DNA from 4 places in the Streptomyces sp. NPDC045956 genome. Region 1 is predicted to be linked to each of the others. Evidence: riboswitches for the same ligand, from Rfam matches in the RefSeq annotation. Region 1 holds a riboswitch; each other region holds the start of a gene.

Region 1 (3,652 bases):
CTGCTCGGCGGCTGGGCGGTCGGCATGGTCTACGGCACGGTCGCCGCGTACGGGGTGGCCTCGCCGACGCAGAAGCACTTCGGCGGTTCCTCCGACGAGATCCCCGGCATCGGCGAGATCGGCTACATCGGCCTCACCGCCTTCGTGCTGAACGTGGTGGTCACCGTGGTCCTGACCTTCGTCATGCGGGCGCTCAAGGCACCCGACGGCGTCGACGAGACCAAGCCGGGCGACTACACCGCGGACGCGGGCGACCCGGGAGTCGAGGTGGAGCTGCCGCCGGCCACGGCGGGCACCTCGCACTGACCCCTTCCCCCGGGCGGGCCGTCGGAGGAATCCGGCGGCCCGTTGCCGTGCCCGTCGGGCACACTCGGGGTCATGGACTTCGTGATCCGGCGTGCCACGGCCGAGGAGTACGACACCCTCGGTGAGATCACCGCGCACGCCTACCTGGGTGACGGCCTCCTCGACTTCGGGGAGGACGACGCCTACCTGCACGAGCTGCGGGCCGTGGCCCGGCGGGCGGCTGCCGCCGAGGTGCTGGTCGCCGCATCGGACGACGGTGTGCTCGGCAGCGTCACCTTCGTGCCCCGCGGCGGCCCGATGGCGGACATCGCCCGGCCCGGCGAGGCCGAGATACGCATGCTCGCCGTCGCCCGCGAGGCGCGCGGACGCGGCGCCGGCGAGGCACTGGTGCGGGCCTGCGTCGACCGCGCCCGGTCCGTGCCGGGCTGCGCGCGGGTCGTGCTGTCCACCCAGCGCACCATGCACGGCGCCCACCGCCTCTACGGGCGCCTGGGTTTCACCCGCACCCCGGACCGCGACTGGAACCCCCTGCCGAAGCACGACGACTTCACCCTGCTCACCTACGAACTGACGCTCTGACACCATCCCGATACGCTCACGGACACAACATCTGGGGGTGCTGGCGGCGCCCGGCACAAGATGTATGCTCGTGCTCGCTGTCGCCGCAGGGGAATCCGGTGCGAATCCGGAACTGTCCCGCAACGGTGTACTTGTGCGTGTTCGCGTCCCCACGTGTCCGCGCACGGGCTTGAGTCCGAGGACCTGCCGACAGTGCGCCCGGCCGCCCCGGCCCGGGTGCCATGACGTCCGGGCCTCGTGGAGTGGGCCGGTGGACGCGACGCCGTGCGCGCTCGTGAGCTGCCTCCTGCCCTCCGCCAGGCCCCGTGCCGAGCGAGGGAGTGCTCCACGTGACCATCGCGCCAGCCGATCCGGCTTCAGCGACCCCGGTGACGGCGACCGGCGAACCGGACGGTCCCGGTACCGCGCTGCTGCGGACCCTGACCGAGCTGACCGCCGACCTTCCGGACGCCGACCCCGGCCGGGTCGCCGCCGCCGCACTGCGCGGCCGGTCCGCCCGTGCGGACGAGGCCGAGCTGCGCGAGCTGGCCACCGAGGCCGCCGCCGGACTGATCTCGGAGGACCCGGTCTACTCCCGGCTCGCCGCCCGCCTGCTGACCCTCACCATCCGGGCCGAGGCCGCCTCCCAGGGCGTCACCTCCTTCACCGGGTCGGTCGCCACCGGTCACCGCGAGGGCCTGATCGCCGACCGCACCGCCGAGTTCGTCCGGCTGCACGCGGAGCGGCTGGACGCGCTGGTCGACCCGGCCGCCGACGACCGCTTCGGCTACTTCGGTCTGCGCACCCTGCACAGCCGCTACCTGCTCCGGCACCCGATCACCCGCAAGGTGGTCGAGACGCCCCAGCACTTCATGCTGCGCGTGGCCGCCGGGCTCGCCGAGGACGACACCGCCCGCTCGGCCGACGAGGTGGCCGCCCTCTACGGGCTGATGAGCCGCCTCGACTACCTCCCCTCCTCCCCCACCCTCTTCAACTCCGGCACCCGGCACGCCCAGATGTCGTCCTGCTACCTCCTCGACTCCCCCCAGGACGAGCTGGACTCCCTCTACGACCGCCTCCACCAGGTGGCCCGCCTCTCCAAGCACGCCGGCGGCATCGGCATCGCCTACTCCCGCATCCGCTCCCGCGGCTCGCTCATCCGCGGCACCAACGGGCACTCCAACGGCATCGTCCCGTTCCTGAAGACGCTCGACGCCTCGGTCGCCGCCGTGAACCAGGGCGGCCGGCGCAAGGGCGCGGCGGCGGTCTACCTGGAGACCTGGCACGCCGACATCGAGGAGTTCCTGGAGCTGCGGGACAACACCGGCGAGGACGCCCGCCGCACCCACAACCTGAACCTCGCCCACTGGGTGCCGGACGAGTTCATGCGCCGGGTGGACGCCGACGGGCAGTGGTCGCTGTTCTCGCCCGCCGACGTGCCCGAGCTGGTCGACCTCTGGGGCGCGGAGTTCGACGCGGCGTACCGCGCGGCGGAGGCGGCGGGGCTGGCCCGCAGGACCCTGCCCGCCCGTGAGCTGTACGGCCGCATGATGCGCACCCTCGCGCAGACCGGCAACGGCTGGATGACTTTCAAGGACACCGCCAACCGCACCGCCAACCAGACCGCCGAGCCGGGCCACGTCGTCCACTCCTCCAACCTCTGCACGGAGATCCTGGAGGTCACCGACGACGGGGAGACGGCGGTCTGCAACCTGGGCTCGGTCAACCTCGGCGCCTTCGTCGACGTGGCCGCGGGCGACCTCGACTGGGAGCGGCTGGACGCCACCGTCCGCACCGCCGTCACCTTCCTGGACCGGGTCGTCGACATCAACTTCTACCCGACCGAGCAGGCGGGCCGCTCCAACGCCCGCTGGCGTCCGGTCGGCCTCGGCGCGATGGGCCTGCAGGACGTCTTCTTCCGGCTGCGCCTGCCCTTCGACTCCCCCGAGGCGAAGGCCCTGTCCACCCGCATCGCCGAGCGGATCATGCTCGCGGCGTACGAGACCTCCACCGACCTCGCCGAGCGCGACGGCCCGCTGCCGGCTTGGGAGAAGACCCGTACGGCCCGGGGCGTGCTGCACCCCGACCACTACGGCGTCGAGGCCGCCTGGCCCGAGCGCTGGGCGGCGCTGCGCACGCGCATGGCCACCACCGGCCTGCGCAACTCCCTGCTCCTGGCGATCGCCCCGACCGCCACCATCGCCTCGATCGTGGGCGCCTACGAGTGCATCGAGCCGCAGGTGTCCAACCTGTTCAAGCGCGAGACGCTCTCCGGCGAGTTCCTCCAGGTCAACTCGTACCTGGTGGACGACCTCAAGCGGCTCGGCGTGTGGGACGCCCGCACCCGCGAGGCGCTGCGCGAGGCGGGCGGCTCGGTGCAGGGCTTCTCCTGGATCCCCGAGGACGTCCGCGCCCTGTACCGCACCGCCTGGGAGATCCCGCAGCGCGGCCTGATCGACATGGCCGCCGCCCGCACCCCGTACCTCGACCAGGCCCAGTCGCTGAACCTGTTCCTGGAGACGCCGACCATCGGGAAGCTCTCCTCGATGTACGCGTACGCCTGGAAGCAGGGCCTGAAGACCACGTACTACCTGCGTTCCCGCCCGGCGACCCGCATCGCCCGCGCCGCCGCCCGGGCCACCGTCCCCGCACAGCAGACCCCCGATCCCGAAGCGGTCGCCTGCTCCCTGGAAAACCCCGAGTCCTGCGAGGCCTGCCAGTAATGACCACCGAGATCCCCGCCACCCCGGCCGCCCCGGCCACCAAGAGCCTGCTCGACCCGGGCTTC
Region 2 (3,652 bases), on a different contig from region 1:
CCTGCTCGGCGTGGATCGACTCGATCCGGCGCGGGGTGGACGTGGCACGGGCGGCCGGACGCACGCACGTCGCCGGGTGCACGGGGTCCACCTCGGAGAAGACGGTGGTCGCCGAGTACGGGCTGCCCGAGGACGCGCTGCTGGACATGGGCGACTTCGCGGGCGCCGTGCTGAAGTACGTACGGCGTCACCCGGTGGACCGGCTCACCGTCTGCGGCGGTTTCGCCAAGCTGTCCAAGCTCGCGGCCGGCCACCTCGATCTGCACTCCGCCCGTTCCCAGGTCGACCGGGGCCTCCTCGCCGAACTGGCCCGGCGCGGCGGCGCGGACGAGGCCCTGGCCGACGCGGTGGCCGGGGCCAACACCGGCCTCGCCGCCCTCCAGCTCTGCCAGGCCGCCGGGGTGCCCCTGGGCGACCTGGTCGCGACGGCGGCCCGCGACGAGGCCCTCGCGGTGCTGCGCGGGGCGCCGGTGAGGGTGGACGTGATCTGCATCGACCGCGCGGGCACGGTGGTGGGCCGCAGCACGGTCGCGGGACCGCGGGGCGCCGCCTAGGCGCCGACCGCGCCCAGGCGCAGGCGGTTGCCGTCCGGGTCGCGGAGTTCCAGCTCCCGCCCCCACGGCGCCTCGTCGGGGCGGACCCCGAACTCCCGGGCTACCGCGTCCAGGTCGGCGACCCTCATGTACACCAGGGTGTCCGGCCGCGCGTCCCCCTCGTGCTCCGACAGGTACAGCCGGAGGCGACCGCGGGCGACCTCGGTGAACACCGGGAAGCCCGGTTCGAACCGGTGCTCCCACTGCTGGACGAAGCCCAGCCTCGCGTACCACCGCACGGACACCTCGGCGTCGCCCACGCGGAGGATCGGGACGATCTCCTCGGCGGACGCGGAGTGGTCGGCAGACATGACGCTCCCGCTCGGACGAGTACAGGTGGCCGGCGCCGAACCGCTCGGCGCCCGGGGCCGTCCGGCCATGATCCCGCAGTACGGACACCCCCGTCTCCCGGACCTTACCTGCGGCCCTCGCCGAGGGCCCGCGAACGCACATGCGAACGTGGCCCGTCCAGAGACGAGGCCGGGGGACCGTCTCACGCCAGCCCGCAGTCGCCGCACTTCGAACCGGCCGGCGCCCGGTAGTAGAGGCAGCAGCTCCGGCGGCGGAACGTGAGGCCGGGGCCGGTCAGCACGCCGGTGCCCGCCAGGCGTCCGGTGTCCAGCAGCGCGGCCGTCAGATCGGTGAGCGGTCCGCGGACGGCGGGACGGAGCGCGAGCAGGGCCTGGGCGGCGCCGGCGAGCGCCGACGCCGAGTTGCCGTCCAGCAGACGCGGGGCGACCTTGACGCGCAGGCCGTGGGCCAGTGCCGACAGATGACCCGTCACCTGTTCGTACAGCGCGCGGACGGGATCGCCCTCGACCCGGTCGGCGTACCGGCCGGCCGGGCGGGGCAGCCGGAGGGCCGGTCCGTCGTCGGCCCGGTGCAGGCCGTCCAGGTCGAGGACGATGCCGTGCAGGACGGCGCAGGCCAGTGCCGGTGACCAGAGGCGGGCGGCGTGGCCGAGGTGGGCGATGGACACGTCGACGCGCGGCTCCCGGGTGCGGTGCCGGCGTGCGACGGCCGCGGCGAGGTCGGTGAAACCCGCCGCGTAGGAGCGGGCGACCGGATGCCAGCCGTCGTCCTCTCCGCCGACCCGCAGGGCGAAGAAGCCGCCGAGGCCCGTCACGTCGTGCAGGGCGGCGGTGACGGCCGCCGTCGAGGCGCGGGCTGCGTGCACGGTTGCTGTCCCTTCCTCCGGCTCCGCGTCCGTACGGTCAGAAGGCCGGGCGGCGGCGCGGTGGTGTGATGGCGTACAGGTCGAGGATGTCCGGCCTGGGCGCGACGCCCGGTCCGCCGGCGCGTGCCCAGGCGGCGATGTCCTCGGTCGCGTCCGGGTCGTTGACCAGCCCCAGCCAGACGGGCCGGGCCCCGGCGGCCCGGCCCGCCGCGGAGGGCTGCACGACGATGACGTTGGCCTGTTCGCAGACGTCGAGGCAGTCGGAGACGCGTACCGGTACCGCGGCGCGCAGGCGCTCGGTCTGGGCCGCGTGGTCCACGCCGGGCACTTTGCGGGTGCCGCAGCAGCAGTCGCGGCACACGACGACGCGGCACGGCGCGCGGCCGGTGGCCGTGGCGGTCCTCGCGTCGTCCGTCGTTCGTCCGGTCGGCGTTGCGGGCATGCGGTGCCGTCCCTCTCTCCGGGGAGATCCGCCCCGGTGGTCCGTCGAGGAGGCGACCGCGTGAGTCTCCTGGCTCTCGGGTCGATGCTCGTCCCGGCCTTCCCACCCGTCACCGGGCAGTGGCCTGTCGGGAGTCGCTCGCCGATCACAGTGGCGGGACCGCGCCGGATTCACACCGGCTTCCTCGTTCCGCCGTCGCCCTTGTCGACGGCCATCATCCCATCGCGGGACGGCGTGCCGCCCGCCGGGTGCCGGCCGTCAGTCCGTCTCCTGGGTGTGCGGGGCGGTCGCGGGCGGATCGGCCGGGCGGTCCCGTCCGCCGTCACGGCCCGACACCACCACGATGACCAGCCCGATGACGACGGCTCCGGCGACGGCCCGTCCCGCCGCCCGCACCCACCACCCCGGCCGGGTCGCGCCCTCGCCCAGGGAGTCCAGCCGCTCCGCCCGCCGGGCAGGTCTCATCAGGCGCAGCAACAGCAGGGCGGCGATGGGGAGTTGCAGCAGCCACAGGACGGTGCGCGGCCACTCCCCGTACCAGACGTTGGTGCCGTACAGCAGGGTGTGCCACACGCTCAGCACGTAGACGACGATCACGAAGCGGTGCAGGCGTCGCCAGGTCCTCGGTCCGAAGCGGTGCCGGACGTAGAACAGCAGCCCGAGCGGGACCGCCAGATACAGGGCGCCCTGTCCGATCGGGATGGCGATCCGGCCGGTGCCGGAGTCGTACCAGAGGGGGACGAAGCTGTCGGCGAAGCCCACCCACAGCCGCTCGGCCCAGTCCAGTGCCGTCTCGTAGCGCACGAGTTCCGCGGCGAACATCAGCGCGTGCGCGAACATCAGCGCCATCGTGGTGAGGCTCGTGGTGCGGTGCCAGCGCTCCAGCACCTGCCGGGAGACCGGCAGCCGGGCGGGGCGCGGCCCCGACAGCAACAGGCCGAAGATCACCGTGCACCAGGCCCACAGCAGTCCCGACCAGCCGAAGGCCTGGCTGAGGAGGTACATCCAGTAGGTACGGGCATCGTCCATGAACGGCATCACCGCGACGGTGTCCGAAGCACCCGACTCCATGCGCGCCCACAGCAGCACGAAGACGAGCGCCGTCACCACCACCGCCGCGGTGGCGTCCGGCACGGCGGAGCGAAGGTCGGCGCGCAGCGCGACGCGTTCCCCGGGAGGTCGCGGCGGTCCGGGCGGGGCCCCCACCGCCCCGTCCTCGTCCGGCCTGGTGTCTGACGTCATCAGGGGCCTCCCGGGCACGGGCCACCGCGGCAACGGTGTGCGTGTGTCGTGGGGCAACAAGTCTGGCTGATGGGGCGACGATGCTCAGAGGCGCGATCCGGCCAGAGCCGTCACGAGAACGGCACCTGGAGACCCACCTGTTTCTGCCTCCCCTCCACTTTCAAGACAACCGCCGGAGCCCTACTTTCGCGGGGGTGG
Region 3 (3,652 bases), on a different contig from region 1:
TCAGCCCGGCCCCCACCAGCGCCGCCAGCAGCACGCGCGGCGTACGGATCTGCCAGATGATCTGATACGTCGTCACCTCGTCCGCGCCGACCCGGCCGCCACTGAGAGCCGCCCACAGATGACGGGCCGTCTCCCCCGGGGCGACGACCGCGGGACCCAGCCCGATGGCGACGACGACGGACACGAGCAGGACGGCGATCAGCACCGCGCAGCCGAGCAACAGCCCCTTGCGGGAGACGAGTCGACCGGGCTGTCGGCCTCGCACGGCCTCCGCGGGCCGGGGCGCCGAGGCCTCGGCCGGGTCGGCCGGGGTCTCGACCTCGCCTGCCGGAGACACGGAGGCCGCAGGCATGTGCGGGACCTTCACTTTCCCTCGCTAATGAAAATCGTTTTCATGAGGTGAACCTAGCACGCCCCCGGTTCCGACAGGCAGCCCGAACCGAGGGGCAGGACAGGAGGACGGGACCGCGGCACCCCTCACGGGGCGGCGACCGAGAGCACTCTAATGGAAATGATTATCACTGCGATAGTGTGATGTCCGCGCCGCGCTGCCCGCCCCTGCCGAAGCCGGTACCGCCGGGCAACCTGTCTGTGGAACACAGCCGTTGCAGCCGGTCCGCGTTCGATCCACCACCGCCGACAGGACAGGAGTGCCCCTCGTGCCCAGCCCCTCCGCCCCTCCCGCCCCCGCCGGGTCCCCGCCCCGTGAGCAGCGCTCGATCCTGCTCGACCTGGCCTTCCTGCGTCTGTGGACGGGCGCCACCGCGTCCGGCCTGGCCACCTGGGCCCTGCCCTTCGTGCTCGGCCTCGCCGTCTTCGACCGGACCCTGACCGCCACCGACCTCGGCCTGCTGCTCGCGGCCCGCACGGTCGGATTCCTCGCCGCGGTGCCCGTGGCCGGCGTCCTGGCCGACCGGCACTCCCGCCGGGGCGTCGTACTGTGGGCGGGACTCGCCTCCGGAGTCGCGGCCCCGGTGATCGCCGTCGGCCTGGACCGCTCGGTGCTGCTGATGGCTGCGGCCGCCGCGGTGGCCGGAGCCGGGCAGGGCGCCTGCCGACCCGCCTACCAGGCCCTGACCGCCGAGGTGGTCGACGCCGGCCGCAGGCAACAGGCCAACGCCGCCATGACGTTGGCCGTCCGGGTCACCACCCTCGTGGGCCCCTCCTCGGCCGCGCTGCTCGCCGTCTTCCTGGACACCTGGGCCCTGCTGGTGGGCATCGGGCTCCTCTGGCTCGTCGCGGCCTGCGTACCCGGACGCGGCGCCCGCCCCGGGGCCGGGGAGGACTCGGCGGAGTCCTCGGCCGGGTCGGGCAGGGCGTCCCTCCTGGGCGAGTTCGCGGAGGGAGTCCGCGAGGCCCGCAGGCACCCGTGGTTCCTCGCCGGCCTGGGCGCGCTGACGGCCGTGATAGCCACCGGCTACTCCGCGACCGGCGTCGCCCTGCCCATGGTCAGCCGGGACGAGTACGGCACCGAGGTCGTTCTCGCGGGTGCGATGACCGCGTACACCGCCGGAGCGCTCGGTGGTGCGCTGCTCGTCGCCCGCTGGCGTCCCCGCTCCCCCGGCTGGGCCGCCCTGGCCGGCCTCGCCGCCTACGGACTCGCCCCGCTCAGCCTCGTACTGCCCGTGCACCCGGCCGCCGTGATGGCCGCGTACGCCGTCGCGGGCATCGGCATCGAGCTGTTCAACGTGCCGTGGTTCACCGCCGCCCAGCGCGAGGTCGCCCCGGACAAACTGGCCCGGGTCTCCTCCTTGGACTTCCTGCTCTCCTACGGACTCGCCCCGGTCGGGCTCGCCCTCATCGCCCCCGCCATCGACGCCTTCGGCGTCAGGGCGGTGCTCACGGGCTGCGCGGTCGTCTGCTTCACGGCGCCCGCGGTCGCCGCCCTGGTGCCGAGCGCACGCACCTTCTCCACCGGCCGAGGGCGCGACGCCGCCGCCGAGCGCCGCTGAGAGGGGGCCATCCTGAACGGAGGGAGCCTGAAGGTCCGCCGGACCGTACGGGAGAGGGCTGTGATAGCTTCCGGACGCCAGTCGCACTCGTGAACGCGGCCTACGCGTACACGGGTCAGGGAATCCGGTGGGAATCCGGAACTGACGCGCAGCGGTGAGGGTGACGGGCGGGACAGCAGCCACTGGACGACGGTCACGGCCGGGTCTGGGAAGGCGTCCCGCCGGGACGACCCCGAGTCCGAAGACCTGCTGGTGACCGCTCGTTCGCACGGACCCCGCGCCTGGGTCCTGACGCTGAGGAAACCGACACCGTGCAGCTGTCACGTCCCGCCCGTCGTTCCGTCCTGCTCCTGACCGGGGCCCTGTTGCTCACCGCGTGCGGTTCCGGGCCGGACTCCGGCTCGTCCGGGAAGCCCACCGTCGCCGGGAAGCGCTCCGTCACGATCGACAACTGCGGGCGGAAGGTGACGGTCGGGGCCCCTCCGGAGCGGGCGGTGTCCCTCAACCAGGGCACCACCGAGATCCTGCTCTCCCTGGGCCTCGCCGACCGCATGGTGGGGACCGCCACCTGGACCGACCCGGTCCTGAAGGGCCTGGAGCGGGCGAACGGGAAGGTGCCCCGGCTCGCCGAGAACCAGCCGTCGTTCGAGCGGGTCCTGGACGCCGAACCGGACTTCGTGGCCTCCTCCTTCACCTCCACCCTGGGCAAGGGCGGGGTGGCACCCCGTGAGAAGTTCGAGGAACTGGGCGTTCCCACGTACCTCTCGCCCTCCGACTGCGAGGGCAAGGACAACACCGGCGACGGCGACGGCTCCCGGAGCGAGCCCCTCGCCATGGACACCGTCTACCGCGAAGTGCGGGAACTGGCGCGGGTCTTCGGGGTGGAGGAACGGGGCGAGAAGCTCGTCGCCGGACTGGAGAGCCGGGTGGCGAAGGCCGCCGCCGGGACCGGCGCCGAGAACGCCACCGTCCTGTACTGGTTCGCCAACCAGGAGTCCCCCTACATGGCGGGCTGCTGCGGCGCGCCCGGCATCATCACGAACGCGCTCGGCGCGAGGAACGTCTTCGACGACAGCACGCAGGAGTGGCCCCAGATCAACTGGGAGACGGTGGCCGACCGCGACCCCGACCTGCTCGTCATCGGCGATCTGACCCGCAGGTCGCAGACCGCCGAGTCCGCCGCGAAGAAGATCGCGTTCCTGGAGTCGAATCCGGCGACGCGGAACATGAAGGCGGTACGGGCGAAGCGGTACGTGCTGCTCAGCGGGCAGGCCATGAACCCCACGATCCGTACGGTCGAGGGCGTCGAGAAGGTGGCCGCGGCGCTGCGCGAGCACGGCCTCGCCCGATGACCACCGCGCTGCGGCGGTCCTCCCGGAAGGTCCGGCCGCCGCACGGCGCGGCCGGTGTGCTGCGCGGCCTGGCCGGTCTGGGCGGCGGTCTCGCGGTGCTCGCCGTGTCCGTCGCCGTGGCCATCACCGTCGGGCCGGCGGACATCGGCGTGGGCGACGCCTGGTCGGTGGTCGCCTCCCGCCTGGGCTGGGGGACGTCGGAGCTGACTCCGATCCGGGAGGGCATCGTCTGGAACCTGCGGTTGCCCCGTACGGTGCTCGCCGCGGTGTGCGGCGCCGGACTCGCCGTGTGCGGCGCGGTGATGCAGTCCCTGCTGCGCAACCCGCTGGCCGACCCCTTCGTCCTGG
Region 4 (3,652 bases), on a different contig from region 1:
GCGCATCAGCCACAGGAAGAACGGCCCGCCGCACAGGGCCGTGAGCACGCCGACGGGTATCTCCGCCGGCGCGGCGACCGTCCGTGCGGCGATGTCGGCCCAGACCAGGAAGACCGCCCCGCCCAGGGCCGCCGTGGGCAGCACCCGGCGGTGGTCGCCGCCGACGAAGAGCCGCACGATGTGGGGCATCATCAGCCCGACGAAGCCGATCGGCCCGGCCGCCGCGACCAGTACGCCCGTGACCAGGGAGAGCACGACGAACAGCCGGGCGCGGAAGCGGGCCACGTCCAGCCCCATCGTGGTGGCCGCCTCCTCGCCGGCCAGCAGCAGGTTCAGGTTGCGGGCCTGCACCATGAGGGCGCCGACACCGAGCAGCAGGGCCGTGCTCGGCAGCCACAGGGTGCCCCACTCGACGCCCCCCAGCCCGCCGAGGGTCCAGGCGAGGACCGCGCGGGCCTCGTTGCCCCGGTCGGTGGTGAGCAGCAGCAGATCGAGGACCGCGGTGAGCACCGCCGCGATCGCCACCCCGGACAGCACCAGCCGCGCCGAGGTGATGCGTCCCCCGGTGCGGGCGGTGGCGTAGACGAGGACGAGCGCGCCCAGGGCGCCGGCGAAGGCGGCGACCGACAGGGAGAGCGGACCGAAGAAGGTGACGCCGAACACGATCACGGAGACCGCGCCGAGGGACGCCCCGGAGGAGACACCCAGCAGGTACGGCTCGGCGAGCGGGTTGCGCACCAGGGCCTGCAGGGCGGTGCCGATCACCGCCAGGCCGGCGCCGGTGACCGCACCGAGCAGCACCCGCGGCGCCCGGACGTCCACCACGATGGTCTCCCGGGCCCGCGACCAGTCCGGATCCTGCCAGTCGGCTCCCAGGGCGTGCGTCACGATGCCCCACACCTGTCCGGGCGGCACCTGGACGGAACCGATCGCGAGGCCCGCCGTGGCGGAGACCAGTAGCAGGACGGTGAGGACGAGCAGGGTGACGGCCAGCCGCGTACCGCCCCCTCCCGGCTCCTCGGTGCCGCGCCGACGGACCGTCCGTCCGGTGGACGTGCCGGTTGCGGCCTGCGTCATCGGAAGCTCTTGGGATGCAGCCCGCGGGCCAGGTCCCCGACCGCGTAGGCCGAGCGGATGCCGACCAGGGTGGCGGTCAGCGGCAGGACGACGAACCGCTTGTTCCTGACGGCGGGCACGTCGGCGAGCGCGGGCCGGGAGAGCAGGTACTTCTTCTTCTCCTCGACGCTGCCGGCGCCGGCGTAGTCGTAGATGGCGATGGCTTCCGGCCTGCGCTCGACGACCTGCTCCCAGGAGACGTCGCCGAAGACGTCGTCGAGGTCGGCGAAGACGTTCTCGCCGCCGGCCAGCCGGATCAGCTCGGTGCCGAGGCTCTTGCCGCCCGCGGTGAAGGCGCTCTTGTCACCGCTGTCGTAGACGAAGACGGGCACCCGGGGCTCGCCCCGTACGCCGGTGGCGGCCTTGCCGACGCGGCCCTCCAGGTCCGCGACCAGCGCGTCGGCCCGGTCCTGGACGCCGAAGATCCTGCCGACGGTGCGGATCTCGTCGTAGGTGTCCTTCATCGTCACCCGCTTCTCGCCGCAGTACTCGCGGTTGAGGTAGGTGTCGATGCCCGCGTCGGCGAACGCCTTGCGAGAACGGCCCTCCTTCTCGTCGAAGGCGCTGCCGTAGCCGCCGTAGACGAAGTCGGGCTCGGCGTCCAGGACCTTCTCGAACGACGGCTCCCGCTCCGCCAGTTCGGGAATCGCCTCGTAGTCCTCCTTCAGCTCCGGCAGGACGGCGGAGTCGGGGAAGGCCGTGCCGACCATGCGGTCCTTCAGACCGAGCGCGAGCATGAGTTCCGCCGGGTGCTGGTGGACGGTGACCACCCGCGACGGCGGCCTGTCGTACGTCGTCCGCACGCCGCAGTTGTCGACGGTGACCGGGAAACCCGCGGGCACGGCGGCGGTGGCCTCGGCGTCGCCGCCGCCCTCGTCGGACGCACCGCAGCCGGTGGTGAGCAGCAGCGACGACAGTGCCACGGCGACGGCCGTGGCACGAAGGAACCCGCGTGTGCGGGCAGGGGTGAACAGCTGGGACACGTGAAGCCTCCTGGAGTCCGCGCTCCTCGGATCGGGCCCGCGACGGACCAGTGTCCTGACTCCCGGATCGACGTTCCCCCCGCCTTCCCGCGCGGTGCGCAGTGGCGTGTCGGAGGGGCGCTCCCCGGTCACAGTGGCGGGACCGTGCCGGATTCGCACCGGCTTCCTGTCTCCCGTCGCGGCGATGACCAGGTGATCCTACGTTTCGCCCGGCCGACGGCGAAAGGGCGTGCGGTTCCCGGCCGCACGCCCTGCCCCTGCCTCACCCTTCGCGGACGGCCCTCAGGACGAGCCGTTCGGCGTCCTCGTCGTAGGGGCGGCCGTCGAACCCGCCGAAGACCTCCACGCGGCCGAACCCCGCCTCCTCGGCCATCCGCCGCAACTCCACGGCGCTGTACACGAACCACGTCAGGGTGGCCCGGGTCACCCGGTCGCCCCGGACCAGCACCCACTCGCTGCGCAGCCGCGCCCACTCGTCCAGCACGGTGTCGGTCTGCACCATCAGGTCGTCGCCCCGCCGCACCACCTTGGGCGGGGTGACCCTGCGGGCCAGGAGTTCCTTCCCCGCGAGGTCGAGGACGAGCGCCCCGCCGGGCGCCAGGCAGGTGTACATGGTGCGCAGCACGCGCGCGTTGTCGGCGGGGTCCTCGAAGTACCCGAAGGAGGTGAACATGTTGAGGACGACGTCGAAGCCGCCCGGCGCCTCGTAGTCGCGTGCGTCGGCCCGCACGTACGTCACGTCGGCACCGGCGTCCGCGGAGCGTTTGCGGGCCCGGTCCAGCATGGCCGGGCTCAGGTCGACTCCGGTCACGCGGTGCCCGCGGCGGGCGAGGGGCACGGTGAAGACACCCGGCCCGCAGCACAGGTCCAGCACGCGTGCTCCGTCGGGGAGGGCGAGCAGGGGAGAGGTGTCGAGCAGCTCCTCGGCCTGCGCGTAGCGCTGCTCGGAGAAGAGGAAGTCGTGGAACTCGGTCCAGAAGTCATCGTCCTGGAATCCGCCCGTCCGTGTCATCGCGGGTCAGTGCTCCTTCGTGGTCGCCGTCGGGGGCAGGGGGCCGCGCCGGGCGACGGCGCAGCGTGAGCAGCAGAGGGGGCAGCAGCAGGCACTGGGCGGCCGCGAGCAGCCAGAACCAGCCGGTGTGCCCGGCCCGTTCGCCGAGGCCGTACAGCTGCCCGCCCAGCGCGCCGCTCGCGCAGGCGCCCAGGCCCGCGGCCAGCCGCTGCTGCCCGAAGACGACGGCGTCGGAGCGGGGGCTGCGGCGCAGCGCCTCCAGGTCGTTCTTGAGGAACAGCACGATGTCGCCCAGGGTGATCAGCGCGCCGCCCGCCAGCAGGGCCGCCCGGGTACCGGCCGCCAGCACGGCCAGGCCCGCCGCCAGACCCGTGAAGCCGACCGCGAGGGCGAGGGCGTACGGCATGCGCCGGATCAGACCCGACGCGAGCGGCTGCACGACGATGACCAGAGCGAAACAGAGCAGCAGCACCACGCTGTAGAACGCGCCGGAGGCGCGCTCGACGGCGTACACCGCCAGGAAGTGCTGGAAGTGGAAGTA

Evidence for each region. Region 1 has a riboswitch for cobalamin ahead of AC07FV_RS17905 (ribonucleoside-diphosphate reductase subunit alpha). Riboswitches for the same ligand answer to the same signal wherever they lie in the genome.
Region 2: another riboswitch for cobalamin. It lies ahead of AC07FV_RS10635 ((2Fe-2S) ferredoxin domain-containing protein); the one in region 1 lies ahead of AC07FV_RS17905 (ribonucleoside-diphosphate reductase subunit alpha).
Region 3: another riboswitch for cobalamin. It lies ahead of AC07FV_RS06280 (ABC transporter substrate-binding protein); the one in region 1 lies ahead of AC07FV_RS17905 (ribonucleoside-diphosphate reductase subunit alpha).
Region 4: another riboswitch for cobalamin. It lies ahead of AC07FV_RS10600 (ABC transporter substrate-binding protein); the one in region 1 lies ahead of AC07FV_RS17905 (ribonucleoside-diphosphate reductase subunit alpha).

What each region holds. Positions count from the first base shown of each region.
Region 1 covers NZ_JBWKKZ010000006.1:193,476-197,127, forward strand. The annotation lists gene mctP (monocarboxylate uptake permease MctP) at 1-306, shown strand, start outside; gene AC07FV_RS17900 (GNAT family N-acetyltransferase) at 379-885, shown strand; cobalamin riboswitch at 913-1,090, shown strand; gene AC07FV_RS17905 (ribonucleoside-diphosphate reductase subunit alpha) at 1,215-3,587, shown strand; gene AC07FV_RS17910 (ribonucleotide-diphosphate reductase subunit beta) at 3,587-3,652, shown strand, end outside.
Region 2 covers NZ_JBWKKZ010000003.1:363,051-366,702, reverse strand. The annotation lists gene AC07FV_RS10650 (cobalt-precorrin-5B (C(1))-methyltransferase) at 1-554, shown strand, start outside; gene AC07FV_RS10645 (glyoxalase superfamily protein) at 551-904, opposite strand; gene AC07FV_RS10640 ((2Fe-2S)-binding protein) at 1,087-1,770, opposite strand; gene AC07FV_RS10635 ((2Fe-2S) ferredoxin domain-containing protein) at 1,808-2,212, opposite strand; cobalamin riboswitch at 2,259-2,437, opposite strand; gene AC07FV_RS10630 (ferric reductase-like transmembrane domain-containing protein) at 2,471-3,454, opposite strand.
Region 3 covers NZ_JBWKKZ010000002.1:121,729-125,380, reverse strand. The annotation lists gene AC07FV_RS06290 (FecCD family ABC transporter permease) at 1-220, opposite strand, end outside; gene AC07FV_RS06285 (MFS transporter) at 741-1,952, shown strand; cobalamin riboswitch at 2,014-2,220, shown strand; gene AC07FV_RS06280 (ABC transporter substrate-binding protein) at 2,264-3,304, shown strand; gene AC07FV_RS06275 (FecCD family ABC transporter permease) at 3,301-3,652, shown strand, end outside.
Region 4 covers NZ_JBWKKZ010000003.1:355,099-358,750, forward strand. The annotation lists gene AC07FV_RS10595 (FecCD family ABC transporter permease) at 1-1,077, opposite strand, end outside; gene AC07FV_RS10600 (ABC transporter substrate-binding protein) at 1,074-2,099, opposite strand; cobalamin riboswitch at 2,128-2,305, opposite strand; gene AC07FV_RS10605 (class I SAM-dependent methyltransferase) at 2,362-3,111, opposite strand; gene AC07FV_RS10610 (MFS transporter) at 3,080-3,652, opposite strand, start outside.